Regions from separate parts of the Paenibacillus sp. FSL R5-0928 genome, predicted to be linked through region 2. Evidence: riboswitches for the same ligand, from Rfam matches in the RefSeq annotation. Region 2 holds a riboswitch; each other region holds the start of a gene.

Region 1 (4,314 bases), 3.0 Mb from region 2:
AGGCTGACGCCTGGTTTGATAAATATGGCTATTGGACTGTATTGTTTTGTCGGATGGTTCCGCTGGTCCGCAGTCTGATTTCGATTCCGGCGGGAATGTCAGGTATGAAATTTGGAGTATTTATGATCTTCACAACGATTGGCACATTGGGATGGAATTTGCTGCTTGTGCTTATTGGCGCAGCTTTGGGCGAATCCTGGGAGGACATTGCCATGTACATGGATGTCTACTCCAATGTGGTCTATGTACTAATTGCTGGCGGATTAGTTATTCTTGGGTTTCTGTACTTCCGCAAACGCAGCCGGAGAATGAACATTGAGGGCTAAGCGGGTGGAGGACTGATAATAGAAATGACTATTAAAAAGGAGGGAAACACATGGAGCTATTAACGATTATTAAAGCCATTATTTTGGGGCTTGTTGAAGGTTTAACCGAATTTGCTCCAGTATCCTCCACGGGTCATATGATTATTGTTGATGATATGTGGCTGAAATCACAGGAGTTATTTGGACAATATACGGCAAATACCTTCAAAATAGTTATTCAACTGGGTTCTATATTAGCGGTTGTTGTGATTTTTAGAAATCGATTCATTGATCTGTTGGGCTTAAGGCGTTTCAGCCGTAAGCAGTTGGACCCTGTAACAGAGAAGCTACCGCAGTTAGAGCAGGGCGGGCACCTCAAGCTGACACAGGTTCTGGTAGGGTTAGTGCCTGCAGGTGTGTTAGGTGTTCTGTTTAATGATTATATTGATGAGCATTTATTCTCTACCTCAACGGTGTTAATTGGTCTAGTGATCGGGGCTATATTAATGATTATTGCGGATCTGTTTGGGCCGAAGAAGATCAGAACTGAGAGTGTAGATCAGATTACATACAAACAGGCACTTGGTGTAGGTCTTGTACAGTGTTTTTCGTTATGGCCTGGATTTTCACGCTCGGGCTCGACGATTTCTGGTGGCGTAATCCTCGGGATGAGCCATCGTGCCGCTGCTGATTTTACGTTTATTATGGCAGTACCCATCATGGCAGGTGCCAGTCTGTTGTCACTGATGAAGAACTGGCAATATTTCACCATGGACGCGCTGCCGTTTTTTATTGCAGGCTTTATTAGTGCCTTCCTATTTGCGCTGTTATCGATGCGTTTCTTCTTAAAACTGATCAATCGTATCAAGCTCTTACCGTTTGCTATATACCGTATAATTCTTGCTGCTGTAGTATATTTCGTATTTTTCTAAGTCCGTTATAAGGAATCGATATAACAGAAGCCCCAGTAATCTATTGCAGATTGCTGGGGCTTTCACGTATGATGACATCAGATTAAGACACTCAAATGATGAATGATATCGGAGACAGGTGCTGACCGGAAAATAGTAATTCGGTAGGCTTAATAGGGAAATTCGGTTCGAAGCCGATGCGGTCCCGCCACTGTAACGGAAGAATCTCGAGCAACAGAGGTCACTGGCAATTTACTACTGCTGGGAAGACTGCTCAAGATGTTGACGCCGCTAGCCAGGAGACCTGCCTGTTTCAACAGCACTGCTTCACCTACGGAAGATAGGGAGGTGTTAGACGTTAACCATGGGTATATCATGGGCGTCTTTCCCTTTGACTTTTTTAGGGAAGGGCGCTCTTTTTTATAGGAAAGCAAGTAGTTTTGGAGTTTGAAATAAGAGATTGAAGAGGGAGTGTATCGAAATGACGAATAAGGTAAAAGTAAGCAATCTTGGATATCCGAGAATCGGAAAGAACCGCGAATGGAAAAAGGCACTGGAGGCATTCTGGCAGGGGAAAATAAATGAGGAGCAATTCCGCTCCGAAATGGCAGCAATCCAGCTGCAGCATTTGAAGACCCAGCAAGAAGCAGGAATTGAGCTTATTCCGGTAAATGATTTTACATTTTATGATCATGTGTTGGATGCGGCTGTTATGTTTGGAATCGTACCTCCACGGTATGCGTATGATGGCGGCGACATCGGGCTTGATCTTTATTTTGCAATGGCCCGTGGTAATGCTGAGGCTACTGCCTGCGAGATGACCAAATGGTTCAATACGAACTATCACTATATCGTTCCAGAGATCGGCACACAAACACCACGCCTGACTGAAAACAAACCTCTAGCGGCTTATCGTTTTGCTAAATCGCAGGCAGGGATTGAAGGTAAACCGGTACTTTTAGGTCTGTATACCTTCCTTAAGCTGTCCAAAGGTTACGCAGCGGCAGATATCGCCAAGATTGCTGCACGTTTTGTTCCAGTCTATGTTCAACTGCTACAGGAACTGAAGCAAGAAGGGGTAAGCTGGGTACAAATCGATGAGCCAGCGATTGTTACAGGCATAAGTAAAGAAGAATTAACACTGCTTAACTCGATATACACAGACATTGCCGGCTCCGTGCCGGGCTTGAATATTATTTTACAGACGTATTTTGAAGCTGCTGAGCCGCTGGAGGCACTGCTAGAGCTGCCTGTTCAAGGCTTGGGTCTTGACTTTGTGCACGATGGTGGAACGAATCTGGCTTCCATCGAACGTCTTGGCTGGCCGAAGGACAAATGGCTGGGTGCCGGAATTATTGATGGACGGAACATTTGGCGTTCCGATTTAGACGCTAAGCTGCAACTGGTAGAAAAGCTCAGCGTTCATGTACCGCTTGATCGTCTTATTCTTCAGCCTTCTTGCAGCCTGCTGCATGTCCCAGTCACCGTTCAAGGTGAAGTGAAGCTGAAGGCGACAGTTAAGAATGCGTTAGCCTTTGCCGATGAGAAGCTTAAAGAGCTTAGTCTGCTCGGAGCAGCCGTCGCAGATAAAGGAGAAGCTTCTCAAGCAGCGCTGGCCGCTAGTCGTGAAGCTATTGCAGCGTTCCGCGCACTACCTGAGCGTGGCCGTAAGGATGTGGCGGAGCAAGTGCTTGCACTTGCAGCTCTACCAGACCAACGCAGTCTGCCTTTTGCTGAGCGCTTAAAGGTGCAGCAAGAGAAATGGCAGCTTCCACTTCTGCCAACCACTACAATTGGTAGCTTTCCGCAGACAGTCGAAGTGCGCCAGGCGAGATTGAAATGGCGTAAAGGGGTCTGGAATCAGGAGCGTTATGATGGATTTGTTCGTGAGCAGATCGCGGATGCAATTACCTTCCAAGAAAAGCTAGGTCTGGATGTTCTGGTCCACGGCGAGTTCGAGCGTACAGATATGGTGGAGTTTTTCGGAGAAAAGCTGGATGGATACTTGTTTACTAGTAATGGCTGGGTTCAATCCTACGGTTCCCGTTGCGTTAAGCCGCCGGTGATCTACGCGGATATTGCATTTATACAGCCTATGACTGTTAAAGAAAGCGTCTATGCACAATCGTTGACGAAGCTTCCGGTTAAAGGAATGTTGACGGGCCCTGTTACTATCCTCAATTGGTCATTTGTACGTGATGATCTCAGCCGGGAAGAGGTAGCCAATCAAATTGCTCTTGCCCTTCGCCATGAGGTAAAAGCGTTGGAAGATGCAGGCATCGAAATGATTCAAGTGGATGAGCCGGCTATTCGTGAAGGACTTCCGCTAAAGGCAGAAGACCGTGAGCATTACCTGAACTGGGCAGTGAAGTCGTTCCGTGTTGCCACGAACCATGTGAAGGCTACGACACAAATTCATACGCATATGTGCTATAGCGAATTTAATGACATGATCGATTCAATATCGGCTATGGATGCTGATGTAATCTCCATTGAGACTTCACGTAGCCATGGTGAGCTGATTATCAGCTTTGAGGAGCAGGCCTATGATAAAGGAATCGGTCTTGGAGTGTACGACATCCATAGCCCGCGGGTTCCAGCTGTCGAAGAAATGACTGCGAATATCGATCGTGCGCTGCGGGTGCTTGACCCTGAACAGTTCTGGATTAATCCGGATTGCGGTCTGAAAACGCGGGGCTGGCAGGAGACAGAGGATGCACTACGTAACATGGTAAGAGCTGCTGCTATTGCGAGGGAAAAGACAGGGGTTATTGCTTCTAAATAGACTTAAATAAATTAGAGCCAGGGTAATTTACCCTGGCTTTTTAGTTCAATTATTTTTTTGTAATCAGCTACTTGATAATAATTCTCAATCTTGTTAGAATGAAAAAGAAAAAGAAGGAACCGTGGAGGGTCCCTTTAGGCATTTACTTATTTACTTTCGAAAGTTTTGCAATCTGTTTCTTCTGCGCGTTTTGGTTCTTGGGAGCTGTGGAAAGCTACGAAGATCGATTCAGCGCTGCATTTGTTCTCTTCTGCCCAGTGGGTGCAGGAGTTAACTTCACAAACTACGTCTTTTGCCATGAGGGTTCACCTCC
Region 2 (4,314 bases):
CTTTTACATCATCACGGGTTGCATAATAAGGTGCAAGAGCTTGCATCGCCATCGCAGTCATATCGACATCTGCTTTGGTTACGCCTAATGCCCAGCCACCAGCTTCTGCTGTACCTTTTTTAACCTCTTTATCTAAAATATACTGAACTAGTTTTTCTCTTGTGGTCTGTTCTGTAATTCCTTCAACTACAGGAATCTCATAGTTATGGCTATCTAGCGCAATCAGAGCAAAAATCGGACCATTATTGCCTTGCTTTTGGATATATTGATAATCAGCCAGTGCTTTTCTCAGATCATATCCCGCAACATTCGTGATATCTTTTCCGATAGAGGTAAGCCCTAGAATTGCTCTGGAATTCTCTGTGCTTTTATTGGCGTCGAGTTTTCCATCCTCTTTAATGATCGATGCTATTTTCGTAGCTACATTATTGTAATAGAGATCATAATAGCCGTTAGGTACTGTATAGTTCGCCCGAGCCAGAGAAAGGATCGACCATTCTCCACTACCTGTACCAAACGACGGATTCTTTACAGTGTTTAGAATATAGGCAAGGCTTTTATCTAACTGTTGTTTGACGGCAACTGTAGTTTCCAGTTTGTAAGTAACTTGATAAGTTACATTTGTTTTGTTTCCAGCTCCGTCAAGAGCCGTTACAGTAATTGCATTACTGCCTGAATTCAGAGAAGCTTTGTACTCCCCATTCGCAGGTGATAAAGTAACACCATTCAGCTTCACTTCTGGAATGATGTCACTATATACATTGTCTGTGACAGCTACTTTGAAGCTTATATCTTTATTAGATACTTCCTGTTTATCTTGTATGCCACTTACAGTAATAACAGGGGGTTCTATATCTAATGCATGGTTAAGCCCTACAAGCGCATGATCTACACTTATTTGAGAGCTTGCCATATTTTCGAGCACGGAATAGGCTTGATAAACTGCTGATTGTACTACTGGTCTGTCCAAAATAGTTTCTTTATTAGGGTCACTGTTAATCTCGGCGATTTCCGCAGTTAAAGCATCCTTATTGGCAAGTTGAACTGGGATTTCTCCCCAGCCACCAAGATCAGAACCATAGCCATAAGTGGTGAACTGAGTTCGAATGATGTCACCGTCTTGAGGCTTATAATCGGTCATCCCAAACGGAGGAAACACATTATTTACTGCATACATCCAACCCGACATGGAGGTGTAGTCAAACTGACTTAACCACTCTGGGTCTGCTTTAGTGCCGACTGTATTCCCATCGGCTGAAATCATATCTAAAATATATTGTGGAATATTGACTTCGCTTCTGCCACTATCTTTAACTTCTGATAAATAAAAACCACTATCTATATTTCCTAAATGTCTATAATTCCCATCTCCTAGCGCACGTGTTATTAAAGATGCGCCATTATCGCCTTCATAAATCGGAACTTTAATAGGTTCCTTAATATACCCTTGGCCTAAGGTGAATTTCTCTACGGATACAGATACATACCCTTTAAGGGTAGAGCTTGCTCCATTTGCTTGAGCCGGGATAACACTTGTAGAGAATGTCGTGATAAATACAGCTACAATGAGTAACCACGCTAAAAACTTATTTTTCTTCATTTTTCCATAACCCTTCCCTTCATACCTATGATAAAAAACAGAATAAACTTTCTTATAACCACAAAAAAAACCACTCAACATAAACGTCAAGAGGTTAAGATAGTGAACCACAATACTAGCTGGCAAACACTATTCAAGCACCTCTCTATCGATCGTAGAGTTTGATGGTGTAACAGAAAAAGGCAGATATTCTGGCTCAAGTATCATCACCCTTGCTGCCTTCCCAGTTTCCCAGTGGCATTTTGCAAGGACTCCTCTTTTACAGCGGCGGGACCGCGCGGGATTCACACCCGCTTTCCATTTAACCAATCTATGATTGTACTTCCGCAACATTCATAGTTGGCACCTATTTCTAATTTTAAATTTTCATGCTTCATCATATCTAATATATATGCTTTTGTCATGTTATATTTCTTTTTTGTATAACGGGCAGCTAGAGATAATCCTATTGAATAACCAATTTCTACGAGTAGGGATATTTAAATGATTTCTTTATCCAACTGTGGGGAAAATTAATTTAAATCACTAATTCTTATATGAATTTGCCACAAATTAGTAAGGTACTCGCTGAGTGAATTCTATGTTAGGGTATATTCAGAAAGCGTTTACAAAAATAACATTGGAGGTGTTCGTGTTCATCTAACCACCAAGTACAGCGTCAAAGCCAGGTCCAAGCATCCTAAATTTATCTCACAAAGGAGAATTCAATGACTACGCGAATCCAGAAATCCTTCTTATCATTGACACTTGTCACCGCTCTTCTGCTCTCTCTGTTCTCATCCATGGCTGCAGCTGCAACTAAGGATGAGCAACAAGCTAAGGCAGCGCCAAAGAGTAAGATCCAATCCTATGTAGACGAAATGCAGCCCGGATGGAACCTCGGTAATACTTTAGATGCTACAGGTGAGGACGAAACCTCCTGGGGCAATCCTCGTGTGACCCAAGAACTTATTAAAAAGATCGCCGCTCAAGGCTATAAAAGTATTCGGATTCCTGTGACCTGGGATACTCACATGGGTGCGGCACCAGACTATACCCTAGAAAAAGCCTACCTCGACCGTGTGGAAGAAGTTGTCGGCTGGGCACTGGACGCCAAGCTTTATGTCATGATTAATGTCCATCATGATTCCTGGCTATGGGTAAGCCATATGGAAGAAAAACACGATGAAACGCTGGCGCGTTATAATGCAGCCTGGACTCAAATTGCCGATCGCTTTAAGGACAAATCCGATAAGCTGATGTTCGAGAGCATAAATGAGCCTCGGTTCACCGATGGTGGAAGCACAGACGAAGCAAAAATGGAGCAAATGCTTACTGAACTCAATAACTCCTTCTATCAGATCGTGCGGAAATCCGGTGGGAAAAACGACCTCCGCCCACTTGTATTGCCTTCATTAGAGTCTTCACCTACACAAACAAGAATGGATCATCTCTATAAGACGATTACGGCTCTAAACGATCCGAATATTATTGCGACCGTTCACTTCTATGGCTTCTGGCCTTTTAGTGTGAACATTGCCGGCTACACCACATTTGAAAAAGATACAAAAAACGATATCACTCAAACTTTTGATAACGTTTACAATACATTTGTAGCTAAAGGCATCCCTGTCATCGTCGGCGAATTTGGTTTATTAGGTTTCGATAAAGACACGGGTGTGATTGAACAGGGCGAGAAGCTTAAATTCTTCGAGTATCTGACTTATTATTTGAAAGAAAAGAAAATGACTTCCATGCTCTGGGATAACGGGCAGCATTTCAATCGTAAAACTTATAAGTGGTCTGATCCTGAACTCCACAATGTATTAATGTCTGGTCTGAAGGAGCGTTCCTCCAGCACCGAAAGCGATTTGGTCTACCTAAAAAAAGGTGCACAAATCAAAGATACCAAGGTTAAGCTAAACCTGAACGGCAATAAGCTAACCACCATTAGTGCCAACGGAAAATATCTGACCAAAGGTAAAGATTACACATTAAATGGTGAGGAGCTCATCCTCAAAGCCAGCCAACTCAAAAAGCTCACAGCTTCCCAAAAATACGGTGAAAATGCCGTGCTGACTCTGAAATTCAACAAGGGTGTTGCGTGGAGACTTAAGGTGATTGTGTATGACACAGCTAAATTAAGCGATGCAAAAGGCACGACTGAATCCTTTGCCATTCCGACCACCTTTAATGGTAACCAGCTTGCCACAATGGAAGCTGTATATACCGCTGGTGGCAATGCAGGTCCGCAGGACTGGACTCCATTTAAGGAATTCGGCAATACCTTCTCACCTTCTTATAACACTAAAGAAATCAAGCTGCTTCCCGCGTTCTTTAAAGATGTTAAAGACGGCGAGGTTATCCTAAAATTCCACTTCTGGAATGGGGATATCATCACCTACAAGATCACGAAGAGCGGAGCAAACGTTGTAGGAAAGTCCTCTTAAGCATCCGTCCTGTTAACAACACAAATAGGGGTGTCCCTACGCGGGAACACCCCTATTTGTATTGTACCCATCACATATTAACCTCGTCATACGAAATTATCATCAACCGATAAATTAAATAAACGCCAAGATAGGCTCCGGTAATAAGAAACATTGGATTTAAAAATATCGCATGGATCGAGGTCATAAATACAGCATGATCCCTTAATATTTCGTAAATCGCCAAAGCGGAAATATTTCCAAAGATAATCGCACTTAAGACCGAAGCAACATTGAATACCATAC
Region 3 (4,314 bases), 170 kb from region 2:
CAGCAGATAGATTCTTACTGAACCGCTTATCGCTTTCCGATATGACGCAGGAGGAGCTTCTGGAGGTAGTTTTTTTACGGTATGGTAATGTTGTCGATTGGCAGCCGCCACTGGATAGGATTAGCAAGCAGAAAGAGAATGCGCTGCGTGCAGCTTACCGCTGGTTTGGTGAAGAGAAGCCGAATGAGGAGATTTTTGCAGGATTGTCTCCGCAGGAACTAGACGATGTGCAGCTACTGGGTCGTCGTTTGCTAAAAGAGGCGCGTGTTCTGGAACCCTTTGAACGGCTTCCGCTAGCCTTCTACTATACAACTCAGCGTGAAGGGGGTCCGCTGGATTACGATGCGCTTCTGGAGCTGTTAAAGCGTAAAGCCGGTTCCGACAAAGAAATCATCTATCGGTTTTTTGCTTGGTCGCAAGGCAATCCTTTATTTACGGTTTCGAATAAAAAGCTGCAACCGGGTTACCGTAAGGCGATTCTGAAGTATTTCCTGAGCAGTGATCGTGAAGCGTTCAAGAATCGGGAATTCCGAAAGAACTATGTCGCGGCAGCTCGGCCTGCTCTGCAAAATGTGTACAATGAAGCCCGCTCCCAACTGGCTTCCCCGCTGGCGCGCTGGATCAGCCGCAGCCGATTTCGACTCTTAATCTCCGGCTCCATTACGGGTATTCTGGTGATTATTGCAATTATCGTATTCAGTATGTTGCGTCCGGATGATACGAAGACGGCTCTGCCGGGGACAAGCCCTGAGCCGACCCCTGTTCAGAGTGCAGGCAATGTGCTGCCTCCGGCTTCAGTATACTTGAAGGATCAGAGCGTCGAAGGAGATAAGGGGAGCAGCATATTGGTGTTCACCTTCGCAAGTGCAGATGACTGTGTGCAGTTTCAACCGACTGAGATTAGTTTAATGTCTTCGTCTACAGAGATAGATAAAAGCTTTAAGGTCGCTGCTACGAATGGGACTTGTCCAGTGCCGTCAACGGATGGGACGGATGAGGGAAACGCCGCTGACGAGTCAGATGCCGCTGGCACTACTGGAGGAATAGCAGAAGGTGCAGACGCTACTAACGCTGTAGCTGATGCTTCTCCGTCTCCTACGCCTTCCTCTGATACTGAGGACAGCACTGGGTTGCCTTCCGCAACAGCTGTGACTGAAGGGGAACAACCTTCCTATCAGGTTGAGGTTACATTGGAGCCTGGAGCGACAATTCTAGAGAAAAGTATGATTAAAGCCGGAAGATTTACATTGATCGTAGATCCCGACCCTAATATTCCACCAGCTTCTGATTCAAGTGCTGAACCTTCCCCAACTGCAAGTCCGGAAGGAACAGCCGAATAACAAGCTTTCTGAACAGCAACACCTACCGGCAGGTGGTGTATTGCTGTTCATTTTTTTGCTGCCCATACTAAGCTTTTCTATAGACATGCTATGTATTAATAGATATGATTATGGATGTCAAAATAAGATACTACATACTGGAAAAGGTGCAGACTCTATCAATCTAGTCGTCTGCTTAAAAGGGAAGTCCGGTGCATGAGTCCGGCGCGGTCCCGCCACTGTATGTGCGGAGTTTTTCTTCTATAAGCCACTGCCCTGAAGGTAGGGTGGGAAGGTGAAGAACAGCGATGAAGCATTAGCCAGGAGACCTGCCTTTTTTGTGAGCGTTTCTATTCTTCGTGGGGTAAGAATGTGGAACATATACAGATGGACTATCGGCAGGAAGCAAGCGCCGCAGCCTCGATTTGTAATCTTCCCTGACCGCCCTCCAAAGGGGCGGTCTTTATGTTATGCGTCTTATTCCCAGCAGTACCCATTCTTATACAGAAAGAGGTTAAACAATGAAGAAAATCATGTCTTCCAAGTTTGTAGCACTTGGGCTGGCCTTATTCATGGTCATTTCAATTCTAGGAACATCTCTTGCTCCGGCAGGACAAATATTTGCAGAAGCGAGCGCTGGCGCCGGTCTGGAGGCAACTGCTGCGGAGCGGATTAATGTTGCGGATGCGACTTATGCGGCTGCAGAATATCTCTTGAAAGGTGGCGTACAATCAGATTGGCAAGCCATTGGCTTAGCGCAAGCAGGGTACAAGCTGCCAGCTAGTTACCATTCAGAGCTTGAGAAAAAAGTAAAAGAGGCAGCTGGGAATTTTGCCAATGTCACCGATTATGCTCGAATCGTGCTCGCAGTGAGAGCGATTGGTGCAGATCCTACTAGCTTTGCTGGTAATGGATCAACTCCTGGCTATAATCTGATTGAGAAAATTTATAATAACAGCAAGCTCAGTGAACAGACGCTTAATAATCCGGTATATGCTTTACTTGCGCTGGATTCTGGTAAATATAATATCCCAAGTGACGCGAAATGGACGGCGGATAAGCTCCTTACGGAGATTCTCTCCAAACAAAATCCAGATGGGGGCTTTGCACTAACCTCAGGCACAAGTGAGCCTGATATGACAGCGATAACCTTGACGGCTCTGGCGGCACATAAAAATAATCCCGAAGCCTACTTAGCAGGGCTACAAGCCGTAGCCTGGTTATCCGCAGCTCAAGATAGCCATGGGGGTTACGGTGACAGTGCTGAAAGTAGTGCACAAGCAATCCTTGGACTCACATCCTTTGGAGTTGATCCTAGTGGATTAGAATACACCAAAAACAAAGTGGATCTAATGGAGAACCTGCTCAGCTATCGTCTAGCTGATGGTAGCTTCACCCATAGCCGTGGTGGAAGCAGTAATGTTCTGGCGACAGAGCAAGGACTTCAGGCGCTGGTTGCGTATAATTTGCTGTATAAAGGAAGCAACAGTAAGCTATACGATTTTTCCAAATCCTCCGTTCAGAGCTCACTCATCTACGCTCCTGTAACGATTGAGGGACCACGGGCCACGTTGGCACAAGGGTACGCCTATGCTGGCAACGCACTTGGAGCGTTAGAGAAGCTGGCGCTTCAAACGAACTTGCCGATCACGAATCCTTCGGGCAGTTATGTGACTGGCATCGGAAGTATTGCTGCTGGAAGCTTTGGTGGTTATGACGGATGGATGTATGTTGTATCACGTGACGGAAAATGGATTAATCCCGATGTAGGCATGAGTGATTTTGTACTTAAAGATTCAGATCAGGTACTGGTTTATTATGCCGGAGATGACACTAAGCTTGTGGATTCCGTTACCCTTTCCAAAGCAAATCTTAAAGAGGGCGATTCTTTTAACGTCATTGTAACTAGTAAGACGTGGAAATGGGACGCTGCTACGAACACTTCCTCTCCTGTAACTGCAAAAGCTGCGGGTGTTCAGGTCCAAATTGGAGCTCAGACGGTAACGACGAATGCTAAAGGTGAGGCCGTATTCTCAGGAAATGTGCCCGCAGGTGACTATACACTGACTGTAACTGGCTACCGCGAAGGTAAAGCGCCAACGGTTGCTAAATATACAAAAGCTATAAAGGTAATTTCTAAGAATGTAACAGCTTCACTTACCGTTGAAGGCCCGGAAGGATTGATTAGTGAAGGGACTTTAAAAGCCTCCAATGCTCTTGAAGCGTTGCAGCAACTAGGGTCTACCGATGATTTTAAAGTAGATATCACCAAATCGTCTTATGGCAACTTTGTATCAGGTATCCATGGAGTTTCGCAAGGTACTTACGACGGATGGTGGAGCTTCGTAGTATCACGCGGCGGGGAGTGGATATATCCAAGTGTGGGTATGGATGCGTTCGAACTACAGGAATCCGATCGTGTGCTTGTCTATTATGCAGGTGAAAATACACAGGTTATAGATTCTGTGGCGCTTTCCCCAACGCAGCCAAAAGCTAATGAAGCTTTTACCGTAAAGGTTTCTCAGAAAAAGTGGGTGTGGAATCAGGACAGTTTCACTTCTGATCCGGTTACCTCACCAGCAGCAGGTGTGCAGGTTTCGATTGGTGATAAGAAGGTAATCACGAATGAACAAGGTGTAGCTGTTGTTGATGGGGGTCTCCCGGCAAATAGCTATACAATGACTGTTACCGGCTATGCTAAAGACAGCGTACCGAGCGTAGCGCGTTATACTCAGTCTCTGACTGTTGGATCGTCTGTTATTGCTCCAGTTAAAGCTACCGCTACCCTTTCAGTGATTGGAGATAGCCGGAAGGGAACCATCCTAGCCAGTACAACAGTAGCTCTAAAAGAGGGCGAAACGGCTTATAGCTTACTAGTCAGTCAATTAGGCACCAAGGTAGTATCATCCGGCAACGTTGGAAGCATCTACGTGAAATCTATTGACGGATTGGCTGAATTTGACGGAGGCCCAAGCAGCGGATGGAAGTATAAAAC

Evidence for each region. Region 2 has a riboswitch for cobalamin ahead of MKZ16_RS03975 (S-layer homology domain-containing protein). Riboswitches for the same ligand answer to the same signal wherever they lie in the genome.
Region 1: it holds a riboswitch for cobalamin, as region 2 does, so the genes downstream of both, metE (5-methyltetrahydropteroyltriglutamate--homocysteine S-methyltransferase) here and MKZ16_RS03975 (S-layer homology domain-containing protein) in region 2, are expected to answer to the same signal.
Region 3: it holds a riboswitch for cobalamin, as region 2 does, so the genes downstream of both, MKZ16_RS04645 (DUF4430 domain-containing protein) here and MKZ16_RS03975 (S-layer homology domain-containing protein) in region 2, are expected to answer to the same signal.

What each region holds. Positions count from the first base shown of each region.
Region 1 covers NZ_CP150225.1:5,125,095-5,129,408, reverse strand. Annotated here, with positions in the region: gene MKZ16_RS23225 (DedA family protein) at 1-326, shown strand, start outside; gene MKZ16_RS23220 (undecaprenyl-diphosphate phosphatase) at 377-1,237, shown strand; cobalamin riboswitch at 1,337-1,543, shown strand; gene metE (5-methyltetrahydropteroyltriglutamate--homocysteine S-methyltransferase) at 1,698-4,001, shown strand; gene MKZ16_RS23210 (DUF1540 domain-containing protein) at 4,148-4,300, opposite strand.
Region 2 covers NZ_CP150225.1:911,529-915,842, reverse strand. Annotated here, with positions in the region: gene MKZ16_RS03975 (S-layer homology domain-containing protein) at 1-1,600, opposite strand, end outside; cobalamin riboswitch at 1,764-1,965, opposite strand; gene MKZ16_RS03970 (cellulase family glycosylhydrolase) at 2,308-4,029, shown strand; gene MKZ16_RS03965 (transposase) at 4,100-4,314, opposite strand, start outside.
Region 3 covers NZ_CP150225.1:1,080,480-1,084,793, forward strand. Annotated here, with positions in the region: gene MKZ16_RS04640 (hypothetical protein) at 1-1,340, shown strand, start outside; cobalamin riboswitch at 1,468-1,671, shown strand; gene MKZ16_RS04645 (DUF4430 domain-containing protein) at 1,841-4,314, shown strand, end outside.